2 regions of the Rhodococcus sp. WMMA185 genome follow, and region 1 is predicted to be linked to the other one. Evidence: riboswitches for the same ligand, from Rfam matches in the RefSeq annotation. Region 1 holds a riboswitch; the other holds the start of a gene.
The links. Region 1 has a riboswitch for glycine ahead of gcvP (aminomethyl-transferring glycine dehydrogenase). Riboswitches for the same ligand answer to the same signal wherever they lie in the genome.
Positions count from the first base shown of each region.

Region 2: it holds a riboswitch for glycine, as region 1 does, so the genes downstream of both, gcvT (glycine cleavage system aminomethyltransferase GcvT) here and gcvP (aminomethyl-transferring glycine dehydrogenase) in region 1, are expected to answer to the same signal.

Region 1 covers NZ_CP017014.1:1,948,367-1,953,706, reverse strand. The annotation lists gene garA (glycogen accumulation regulator GarA) at 1-115, shown strand, start outside; gene ftsR (transcriptional regulator FtsR) at 112-849, shown strand; gene BFN03_RS08605 (bifunctional nuclease family protein) at 999-1,472, shown strand; gene BFN03_RS08600 (MerR family transcriptional regulator) at 1,757-2,377, shown strand; glycine riboswitch at 2,451-2,573, shown strand; gene gcvP (aminomethyl-transferring glycine dehydrogenase) at 2,747-5,340, shown strand, end outside.
Region 2 covers NZ_CP017014.1:4,241,972-4,247,311, reverse strand. The annotation lists gene BFN03_RS19155 (formyltransferase family protein) at 1-266, shown strand, start outside; gene BFN03_RS19150 (MMPL family transporter) at 263-2,440, shown strand; glycine riboswitch at 2,492-2,583, shown strand; gene gcvT (glycine cleavage system aminomethyltransferase GcvT) at 2,738-3,850, shown strand; gene BFN03_RS19140 (hypothetical protein) at 3,903-4,124, opposite strand; gene BFN03_RS19135 (APC family permease) at 4,553-5,340, shown strand, end outside.

The DNA of each region.
Region 1 (5,340 bases):
CAATGGTGACGAGGTCCAGATCGGAAAGTTCCGGTTGGTCTTCTTGACGGGACCCAGGACCACCGCCGGTGGAACGCAGATCGGCGAGACGTCAGCTGGTGCGGGTAGCCAGTGACCGCGGCGCGGCAGCAGGCGCAGTCGGGAATGTCGATCGGCTCCGTGCTGGATCGGCTGCGTCCCGACTTTCCTGATGTGACGATCTCGAAGATCCGATTCCTCGAGTCAGAGGGACTCATCAGTCCGCAACGCACGGCCTCGGGGTATCGGCGTTTCTCGATTGCGGACTGTGAACGGCTGCGCTACGTGCTCACAGCACAGCGAGATCAGTATCTGCCGCTGAAGGTCATCAAAGAACAACTCGAAGCGATCGATGTCGGCGCGGCCACGGTCGGCAGCGACGATTCTGCGCCGCGCCGTCTGCGGGCCCTCGCCGTGGCCCCCGGCGCGGTGTCGCCTGAGGAGTTCCTCGTCGACCGCGAGGTTCGGATCACCCGCGCCGATCTCATCTCACGCGCCGGAATCGACGAGAAATTCCTCGGTGATCTGATCCGTGGGGGCCTGGTCGTGCCGGGGCCGGCCGGCTACTTCGACGAGGATGCAGTGACCCTCGCGCGGACGGCGCGAGCGATGTCCGAGTTCGGGCTCGAGGTACGTCACCTGAGGGCATTCAAGCTCGCAGCCGACCGCGAGGCCGGATTGGTCGCCCAGATCGCGGGTCCGGTTGCCAAAGGCCGTGACGAGGGGGCGCGCGACAGGGCCGAGGAGATGGTCCGCGAGTTGGCTGCCCTGTCGTTGACGTTGCACACCTGTCTGGTGAAGTCCGCGGTTCGGGGTGCACTCGACCGGTGACGTGAGTTCGCGGGCCGTTCCATCTCGATAACTCCCAACAGCGATGTGCTCGAACGGCTGTACGGTCGAAGCGTGGACGCGAATCGAATAGAATCCTGATATGGCATGGTGTGCCGCGAACGGATGATTGCAGGGTGGAGGCAGACGCGATGAGCGAAATGCACGTTATCGGCGTTCGTGTCGAGCAGCCCCAGAATCAGCCCGTTCTGCTGTTGCGCGAATCAGAGGGCGAACGCTATCTGCCGATCTGGATCGGCCAAACCGAGGCCACTGCGATTGCCCTCGAACAGCAGGGTGTCGAGCCGGCGCGCCCGCTCACGCACGACCTGATCAAGAACCTGATCGAAGCTTTCGGGCGGACCCTCAAAGAAGTTCGCATCGTCGACCTGCGCGAAGGCACCTTCTACGCCGACCTCGTCTTCGACGAGAACATTCGCGTCTCGGCTCGGCCGTCGGACTCCATCGCGATCGCCCTGAGAATGGGGGTTCCGATTTTCGCCGACGAAGCAGTGCTCAGCGAGGCCGGTCTGGTCATGCCGGACGAGCGCGAGGATGAGGTCGAGAAGTTCAAAGAGTTTCTCGAATCGGTGTCGCCCGACGACTTCAAGGCCACGGACGGCTAGGCGAATCCACGGTCCGGGCGGGGCCGTGGAGTAACGGTTGAGGCTCGCTCGGCGCGTTGCATTGACCACGACCAACCCGAGTCATAGCGTTCGGTGTAGTGATTTTCAGCCGTGCAGATCGTGTGGGGCGTACGCTGAATGGGTTCAGGGTACGACTTGCTCGATGTCACCGGTGGTGTGCGCGCCGCTGAGTGTGACTGCGGTGTATGCGCTGCGGACATTGGTGACGCGCTACAGACGCACTGATCGTCAGGTTCAGTGCGACGTGCGAGAGGGAGTAGTCAGTGGGAGATCGGCCACAGGAGAATGCGCTGAATCTTGCGCCCGGCGAGAATTTTGCCGAGCCTGAGTTCGGCCCCGAAGAGATCCAGCCGGGTCTCTTTCCGGACGATTCCGTCCCTGACGACCTCGTCGGATACCGCGTCCCCATCGCTTGCCAGATCGCGGGGATCACCTACCGTCAACTCGACTACTGGGCTCGCACGTCCCTGGTTGTGCCGTCGATTCGTGGTGCTGCGGGTTCCGGAAGTCAGCGCCTCTACTCGTTCAAGGACATTCTCGTCCTCAAAATTGTCAAACGACTGCTCGACACCGGGATTTCCCTGCAGAACATTCGGGTGGCCGTCGATCACTTGCGTAGGCGCGGTGTGCGGGACCTGGCCAAGATCACGCTCTTCTCGGATGGGACCACCGTGTACGAGTGCACGTCCCCGGAAGAGGTCGTCGACCTCCTTCAAGGAGGGCAGGGTGTGTTCGGTATCGCTGTGAGCGGTGCGATGCGCGAACTGACCGGCACCATTGCCGATTTCCCAGCGGAGCGCGCCGACGGCGGCGAGAGTGAGCAGAGCCCAGAGGACGAGTTGGCATCGCGCCGGAAGAACCGCGCGAGCCGCAAGACGGGCTAGCGGCGCACGCATTCACGGCAACAACCGCCGGGCGAAACCGTATCAGCGGTCGTGGCATAGACTGACGGTGCGTCGACGCCGTGCGGGAGAGTTCCGGGCACCGTATGCACAGTGAACCGTGTATGTGGGAGTCCGGGCGCCGAAGGAGCAACACCTCCCCGTCAATCTCTCAGGCAGACAGGACCGTGCGGGCTCCGACGCCTCTGGAAAGCGGTGGGAGCACCCACCCGCCGACGGGGAAAGGGTCCGGCTTCGCTGAGAACGACGACCCGAATCTCTCAGGCGCTCGATGAGAGCAGGCGACAGAGGGGGAGGGGCGCACCGCGAGGCGGTGCGTGTCCTGATCCTCCGAACTGCCTGGGAGTTTTCGTGATCGACGCTGGAAGCCGTACATTCGCCGATCGTCATGTGGGTCCGAACGCTGCGGAACTTGCGCACATCCTCGAACTGATCGGAGCCGATTCGCTGGACGATCTAGCTTCGAAGGCCGTTCCTGCTGTCATCTTGGACAGTGTCTCGGGTGGTGTTGCCGACGGTCTCGACGCATTGCCGACGCCGGTGTCCGAACATGAGGCGTTGGCCGAACTGTCTGCGCTCGCCGGCCAGAACACGGTGGCAACGTCAATGATCGGGCTCGGCTACTACGACACCCTGACCCCCCCGGTCCTGATTCGAAACATCATTGAGAATCCGGCCTGGTACACCGCCTATACGCCGTACCAGCCCGAGATCAGCCAGGGCCGTCTCGAGGCTCTGCTCAACTTCCAGACGATGGTTGCCGACCTCACCGGTATGGAGGTTGCCAACTCCTCGATGCTCGACGAGGCGACCGCCGCCGCCGAGGCGATGACGCTCCTGCGACGCGCGAGCAGGAGCAAGTCCCCGCGGTTCGTGGTGGACGCCGATTTGTTCCCCCAGACCCTCGCTGTGATCGAGACGCGAGCGGAACCGCTCGGCATCGAGATCGTGCCGGCCGACCTGTCCGAGGGGCTGCCGGAAGGTGATTTCTTCGGGCTGCTCGGACAGCTTCCGGGCGCGTCCGGGCGCATCGTCGACTACACCGACACGATCGCCGCCGCCCACGAGCGCGGCGCTCTTGTCGCGGTCGGAGCCGATTTGCTGGCTCTGACTCTCGTCACTCCGCCCGGCGAGATCGGCGCGGACGTCTGCTTCGGCACCACCCAGCGTTTCGGTGTTCCGATGGGCTTCGGGGGCCCGCACGCCGGTTACCTCGCCGTACACACCAAGCACGCCCGTCAGTTGCCGGGCCGATTGGTCGGTGTCTCGGTCGACGCGGACGGCGACAAGGCATACCGTCTAGCACTCCAGACCCGTGAGCAGCACATTCGCCGTGAGAAGGCGACATCGAACATCTGCACGGCGCAGGTACTGCTCGCGATTCTCGCAGCGATGTATGCCAGCTACCACGGCGCCGAGGGACTGAAGGCCATCGCCTTGCGCGTTGCAAACACGGCGCATTCGCTCGCGGCCGCTCTGCGGAAGGCCGGTGCCACCGTGGTTCACGAGCAGTTCTTCGATACCGTTCTCGTGCGTGTCCCCGGTCATGCGGCGGACGTTGTGGCCAGGGCGAAGGAATCCGGCATCAACCTGCGGCTCGTGGACGCCGATCACGTCGGCATCTCCTGCGACGAGGCCACCACCGAAGCCGACACGGCGAACGTGCTGGCCGCGTTCGGTGGTGCGGGCGCTGTGACTCTGGAGCAGGGCACCTCTGTTCCCGACGCACAACTGCGCGGCTCCCACTACCTCCAGCACGAAGCATTCACTCGATACCGGACCGAGACTGCGATGTTGCGCTATCTGCGGTCGTTGTCCGACAAGGACATCGCGCTCGACCGCAGCATGATTCCGCTCGGTTCGTGCACGATGAAACTCAACGCCACCGCGGAAATGGAAGCGATCACTTGGCCGGCATTTGCCGGATTGCACCCGTTTGCGCCCACCGCGGACGCCTCCGGAATCCTGCGAATCATCACGGACCTCGAGAACTGGCTTGTGGCAGTTACCGGCTACGACGCAGTCAGCTTGCAGCCGAACGCCGGGAGCCAGGGGGAATATGCGGGTCTGCTCGCGATTCGCAATTACCACCTGAGCAGAGGCGACGAGCACCGCGACACCTGCCTCATCCCGTCGAGTGCGCACGGCACCAACGCCGCATCTGCGGTGATGGCCGGCATGCGCGTCGAGGTTGTCGCGTGCCGTCCCAACGGCGACGTAGACCTCGATGATCTGCGGGCGAAGATTGCAGACCATGCCGAGCGCTTGGCAGCAATCATGATCACCTACCCGTCGACGCACGGGGTGTACGAACACGAGATCGCCGATATCTGTGCTGCGGTCCACGATGCCGGTGGACAGGTCTACGTCGATGGCGCCAACCTCAATGCCCTCGTCGGACTCGCGCGTCCCGGCCGGTTCGGCGGCGACGTGAGTCACCTCAATCTGCACAAGACGTTCTGCATCCCGCACGGCGGCGGCGGACCCGGTGTCGGTCCGGTCGGTGTACGGTCGCACCTCACACCCTTCCTGCCGGGTCACCCCCTGGCCCCCGAGCTGGGAACCGCCGGGCCGATCTCCGCCGCCCCGTATGGCAGCGCGTCGATCCTCCCCATCACCTGGGCGTACATCCGCATGATGGGTGCCGTGGGCCTGCGCAGGGCCAGCCTGACCGCCATCGCCTCGGCCAACTACATCGCACGGCGGCTGGACGAGTACTTTCCCGTCCTCTACACCGGCGAGGGCGGAATGGTGGCGCACGAGTGCATCCTCGATCTCCGTCAGATCACCAAGGACACCGGTGTGACCGTCGATGACGTCGCAAAGCGCCTCGCCGACTACGGGTTCCACGCACCAACGATGAGTTTTCCGGTAGCGGGCACGTTGATGGTCGAACCAACCGAGAGCGAGAATCTCGAGGAGATCGACGCGTTCTGCGAAGCGAT
Region 2 (5,340 bases), 2.2 Mb from region 1:
AAGAGGTGATGCTCACCGGACTGCGCGCCTGCCACACCCTGTTCGAGCGCAATCTCGATCGCGCGGTGTCGGCAGCGTTCACTCCTGTCGATTCGCCCTCCTCGGACGGCGCCTACTACGGACGCGCACGCCTTCGAGAACTGTGCGATCGCCGCGGTGATCCAGACTTTGCCCGCGCCGGCGGTCTGGGCGTGTTCACACCCCTGTACCCCGAGTTGGCCGCCGCGCTCGAGCAACCGGCCATGACCGAAAGCGTGCATTCGTGAACCGTTGGGCTTCGATGATCGTGGCGCGCCCGTGGACGGTGCTGCTGAGCACTATCGCGGTAGTGCTGATCGCAGGCGCATGGGGATCGTCGGTGATGAACAATCTGAGTACGGGCGGCTACTCCGACCCCGCCAGTGAGTCCGTTCGCGTCGAGCAACTCGTGGAGCAGCAGTTCGGTCGGCAGAGCCCGGATGTAGTTGCCGTATATACAGTTCCGGACGGTCGCGCGATCGGCGACCTCGGCGACGAGGTCCACCGCAGCATCGAGGGAATCGATCCCACCCTGTTGGATCGCCCCGTCGTCACCTATTGGAACACCCCGGGCGGCGCAGCGTTTCTACGCTCTGAGGACGGCACCAAGGCCGTGGCACTGGTATTCGCTGCCGGCGACGAGAACGAACGCCTCGCCGCGTTCGAGGGCATCGCCCCGCACCTCACCGTGCCTGGAATCGACACCGAGATCACGGGCTTCTCTGCTCTCGCTATGGAAATCAATGAGCAGTCCGAACATGATCTGATAGTCGCGGAGATGTTGTCACTGCCGGTCACCTTGGCGGTCCTGGTCGTGGTCTTCGGCGGGCTCGTGGCTGCTTCCCTGCCAGTGGCGGTCGGATTTCTGTCCATTCTCGGCGCCCTGGCTTCGTTGCGGCTGATCTCCGAGTTCGTCGAGGTCAATATCTTCGCGGTCAACGTCGCATCCCTGCTCGGTCTCGGGCTGGCGATCGACTACGGGCTGTTCATCGTCAGCCGTTTCCGCGAGGAACTGGCGCGCGAGGGCGTCGATGTCGGGTCTGCACTGAACCGCACGTTGTCCACGGCCGGGCGCACGATTGGTTTCTCCGCGCTGCTGCTGATGTGTGCGTTCGCCGGAACTCTGGTGTTTCCACAGGCTGCACTGAAATCTCTGGGCTTCGGAGCAATGTCGGCGGTCGCCGTCGCGGCGATCGCATCGCTGACGGTGCTGCCTGCCGCACTCGCCCTGCTCGGCCACCGTATCGGCAAATGGAGTTGGCGAAGAGACGCATTCGAGCGGGGTGAGGCCAGGGCAGGACGGTTCTGGGGACGGGTCACCACCGCAGTGCTCCGGCGCCCGGGAGCTGTCGCGTTCGGGATCGTCGCAATATTCCTGGTGGTTGCGTCGCCGACCCTCGGTATCAAGCTCGGCGACGTCGATCACACCGCGCTTCCCTCGGACAGCTCCGCTCGACTCGGCGCGGAAAGCATCGCCGCGGAACTACCTGCCGCCAATGGCGGTGTCCTCATCCACACTCGCAGCACCGACGGCGGTCCCCCCTCGCCGGCCGCACTGGGCGAGCTGAGTCGCGCTGTGGCGGATGTCGACGGCGTCACAGGTGTCGTCGTCGTGGGCAGCAAGGACGACGTGACGGTCATGCAGGCACGCCTCTCGGTCCCCGACCGCTCACAAACCGCGATCAAGGCTGTCGAGCAGATCCGCGGCCTCGACGCCCCCGAGGGGATCAGCGTGTCGATCGGTGGACCGACAGCGATCACCGTGGATGGCGTCGATGCCATCATTGCCTGGCTACCTGTGATGCTCGCGATCATGGCGGCCGCCACTTTGATCCTCATGCTTTTGGCGTTCGGCTCGATCGTTCTGCCGATCAAGGCGGTCGCGGTGGCGTTCGTGAGCCTGGCCGCGACCTTCGGGATTCTCACGCTCATCTTCTACGACGGCTATCTCGCCGGTGTCCTTCAGGTCAGCCAGGGGCCACTGCCTGCCGGGATGGTGGTCTTGGTGATCGCCGTGGTGTTCGGGCTGTCCACCGACTACGAGGTATTCCTCATCTCGCGAATGGTCGAGGCCAGAGCGGCCGGAGCGACAACCGAAGAAGCCATCCTGGTCGGGGCCACTCGAACCGGCCGCGTTGTCACCGCCGCAGCAACACTGCTGATCCTCGTAACCGGTGCCTTCACGCTCTCGGAACTGACGCCCATGCGGTTCATCGGATTAGGAATGATCATCGCGCTCGCGCTCGACGCCACCCTGGTCCGAATGCTGCTCGTGCCGGCCCTGGTCAAGCTCATGGGCGAGGCCAACTGGTGGGGCCCCGCGTTCCTTCGGAGGCAGCCTGCAGCCAACCAGACACCGGCAGCGAGCAGCGAGCCGCCATCAGCGGATGATGACCTCTCCGTGCTCGAGGTCAAGCACTGACGAAACACGCAGGCGGTGTACTGTTTGGCAAGTCACAATTGAAGACGCCGTTGATGCGCAGCGGGAGAACCTCCCACAAAGGAGGTGCCGTAGGAGCAACTTCCTCCCCGGGAATCTCTCAGGCCCAGCACCGCAGCGAAGAGGCAACTCTGGAGAACAGGATCGGCCAGACCGGTACTTACCGAAGGTGAAGAGCATGCCGCGACCGCGGTAGCCCAATCTCTCAGGTTTCAGGACAGAGCGGGGAGGTGTGCCCCGATTCTTCGGCGACAGCCGACCCCCTGAGGAGGCCCTGACATGACTCTTACCGAGACCCCCGAGACCCCGCTTCTCGTCGAGCACCGCACGCTCGGCGCCCACTTCACCGACTTCGCCGGTTGGCAGATGCCGTTGAAGTACTCGAGCGAGCTGGCCGAACATCACGCCGTCCGCACCAAGGCCGGCCTGTTCGACCTCTCACACATGGGGGAGATCGCCGTCACCGGAACGGAATCCGGCGCCCTTCTTGATTACGCACTCGCCGGTGAACTTTCAAAGATCGGGGTCGGTCGAGCCAAGTACTCCCTTCTCTGCAATGCGGACGGGGGCGTGATCGACGATCTCGTCGTCTACCGACTCGCCAACGAGCAATTCCTGGTGGTAGCCAACGCGGCCAACGCGTCGACGGTGTACCGCGAGCTGGCCGCCCGTGCCGAAAACTTCTCGGCGACAGTCGAGAACCAATCCGGCGAGACCGCGCTGATCGCCGTCCAGGGACCGGCCGCCCAGGAGATCGTGCAGTCTCTCGTTTCCGACGAGCAGGCGGAGGCGGTGGCAGAGCTCAAGTACTACGCGGTCACTCGCGCAGCCGTCGCCGGCATCGACGTCCTGCTCGCCCGCACCGGATACACCGGCGAAGACGGATTCGAGCTCTACGTACCGAACGCACAGTCTGTGCAGTTGTGGCGCGCACTCCTCGCCGCTACAACCGAACGTGGTGGTGTTCCCGCAGGTCTCGCCTGCCGGGACACCCTTCGACTCGAGGCCGGAATGGCGCTGTACGGCCACGAGCTGAACCTGGATACGAATCCGTACGAGGCGGGGCTCGGCAGGGTGGTCCGATTGAACAAGGACTTCGTCGGACGCGACGCGTTGGCGCAACTGTCGGAGCAGGACCCGAAGCGAGTACTGGTCGGACTCCAAGGCGGCGGTCGCCGGGCCGCCCGTGCCGGCTACACCGTCCACGACGCCGACGGCGGGGAGGTCGGCACAATCACCTCCGGGGCGCTGTCACCGACCCTCGGACATCCGATCGCGCTCGCATTCGTGGACGTCGCTCACCGCGAACCCGGCACCGCGCTCGCCGTCGATATTCGTGGCAGGAAGGAGCCGTTCGTGGTTGCCTCGCCACAGTTCTATCGTCGCTCCTAAGCTCCTCCGTGCCCGGGATCTTCTCGATCCCGGGCACGTGTTGTTCGGCACGTCAGTTTCGAGTGGTGAATGCCTTCGGAAGGAACTTGTCACCGAGCACAACCACCGCAAAGGCGATTGCGGCACCCCACCACCAGGCCAAGTCGACGAACGCCCCTACAAACGCGATGGCGCCTATGGCTATCCCGATGGTTGCAGCCCACCGCAGGCTTCTCCGGGGTCGACTGCTCGGCGGCTGGACGATCGGGTTCATGGGCTCGATCGGTTCGGGCATGGCTCTCCTAGGTTCCCCTCGCTTGTGTACTGACGTCTGCTCAACGTGCCTGCTACCTACCCGCTGGCCGCCCGAGGGAACGATACGCGCCCGTTAGCAATCCGGCGGCGTGGCAGATCCACGGCGCGGTCGCCGTGCTTACCGGTCGTGAGGACGCAGGGCGGCCGCGCACCCGAGCGGCCAGTTGCGCGATTCTTCGGTAGGAATGATTCAGGTGTTTTGGGAAACGAATCAACCCCGGAAACGCCGCTCGAAGTAGTCGCGGTTCTGGAAGGACGGTGCCAATGCAGGTTTCTTCGGCACAGAAGTCTGGCATCGCGCACTCCGGTCGAGGTGTATCAGGCAGTCGTGGTGGACCAGGCAGCGGGAGGTTTCGCCGTTTCTCGGCCTCGCATTCGGTCTTGTTGTTCGCGTTTGCGTTCACCGTCATGGCTGACCCGGTGTCGTCGGTGGCATACGCGATCGAAGCGGCCTTGCGAGAGCTCGGCGGCGACCTCGGACTGCTCATGGCCACGATGACGCTGGTAGTCGCGATCATCTGCCTCATCATCGTCAACTATCAAAGATTGGTCGCGCGATACCCGATGGGGGGAGACGCGGCCGCGGCAGCGGGTGATGCATTCGGCGAAGGATGGGCGTTCTTACCCATCGGGGCGCTGATCGTCGATTTCGTTCTGACGATCGCCATCAGTGTCTCTGCCGGAACATCGGCGATCATCGACTATGTGCCGGAATTGTCCGGGTGGCGAATTCCACTCGCGGTGGGACTGATTCTGCTCGTAGCGTGTGTCACCTGGTTCGGAAATCTGGGCCGAGCAGTCTTCGCTGTATTGACGGTTGTATTCATCGTGTTCGCCGTGCTGGTGATCGTCGGCGCATTCACCACGCCGACGAACGCTGCCGACACTGTCGCCCAGGCACCGCACACGCCCGCCCTGTCGGTTGCTCTGGCGTTCCCAGTCGCGATGGCCTTGGCGACCGGTGTGGAAGCCCCGTCTTCAGCCATCTCCCAACTGGGCCAGCTCGACGACGACGGACGCCGCCGATTCGGCCAGATCACGTTGTGGCTCACTCTCGCAATCGTCGGCGGAATCACCATCGGCTTGACCGCAGCAACCGTTCATCTCGGTAGACATATCCCGGACACCGGCTCCACACTCATCGCCGACGTCGCGAAAGCCTCCGTACCCACACCCGTCTACGGTCTGTTCCAGGG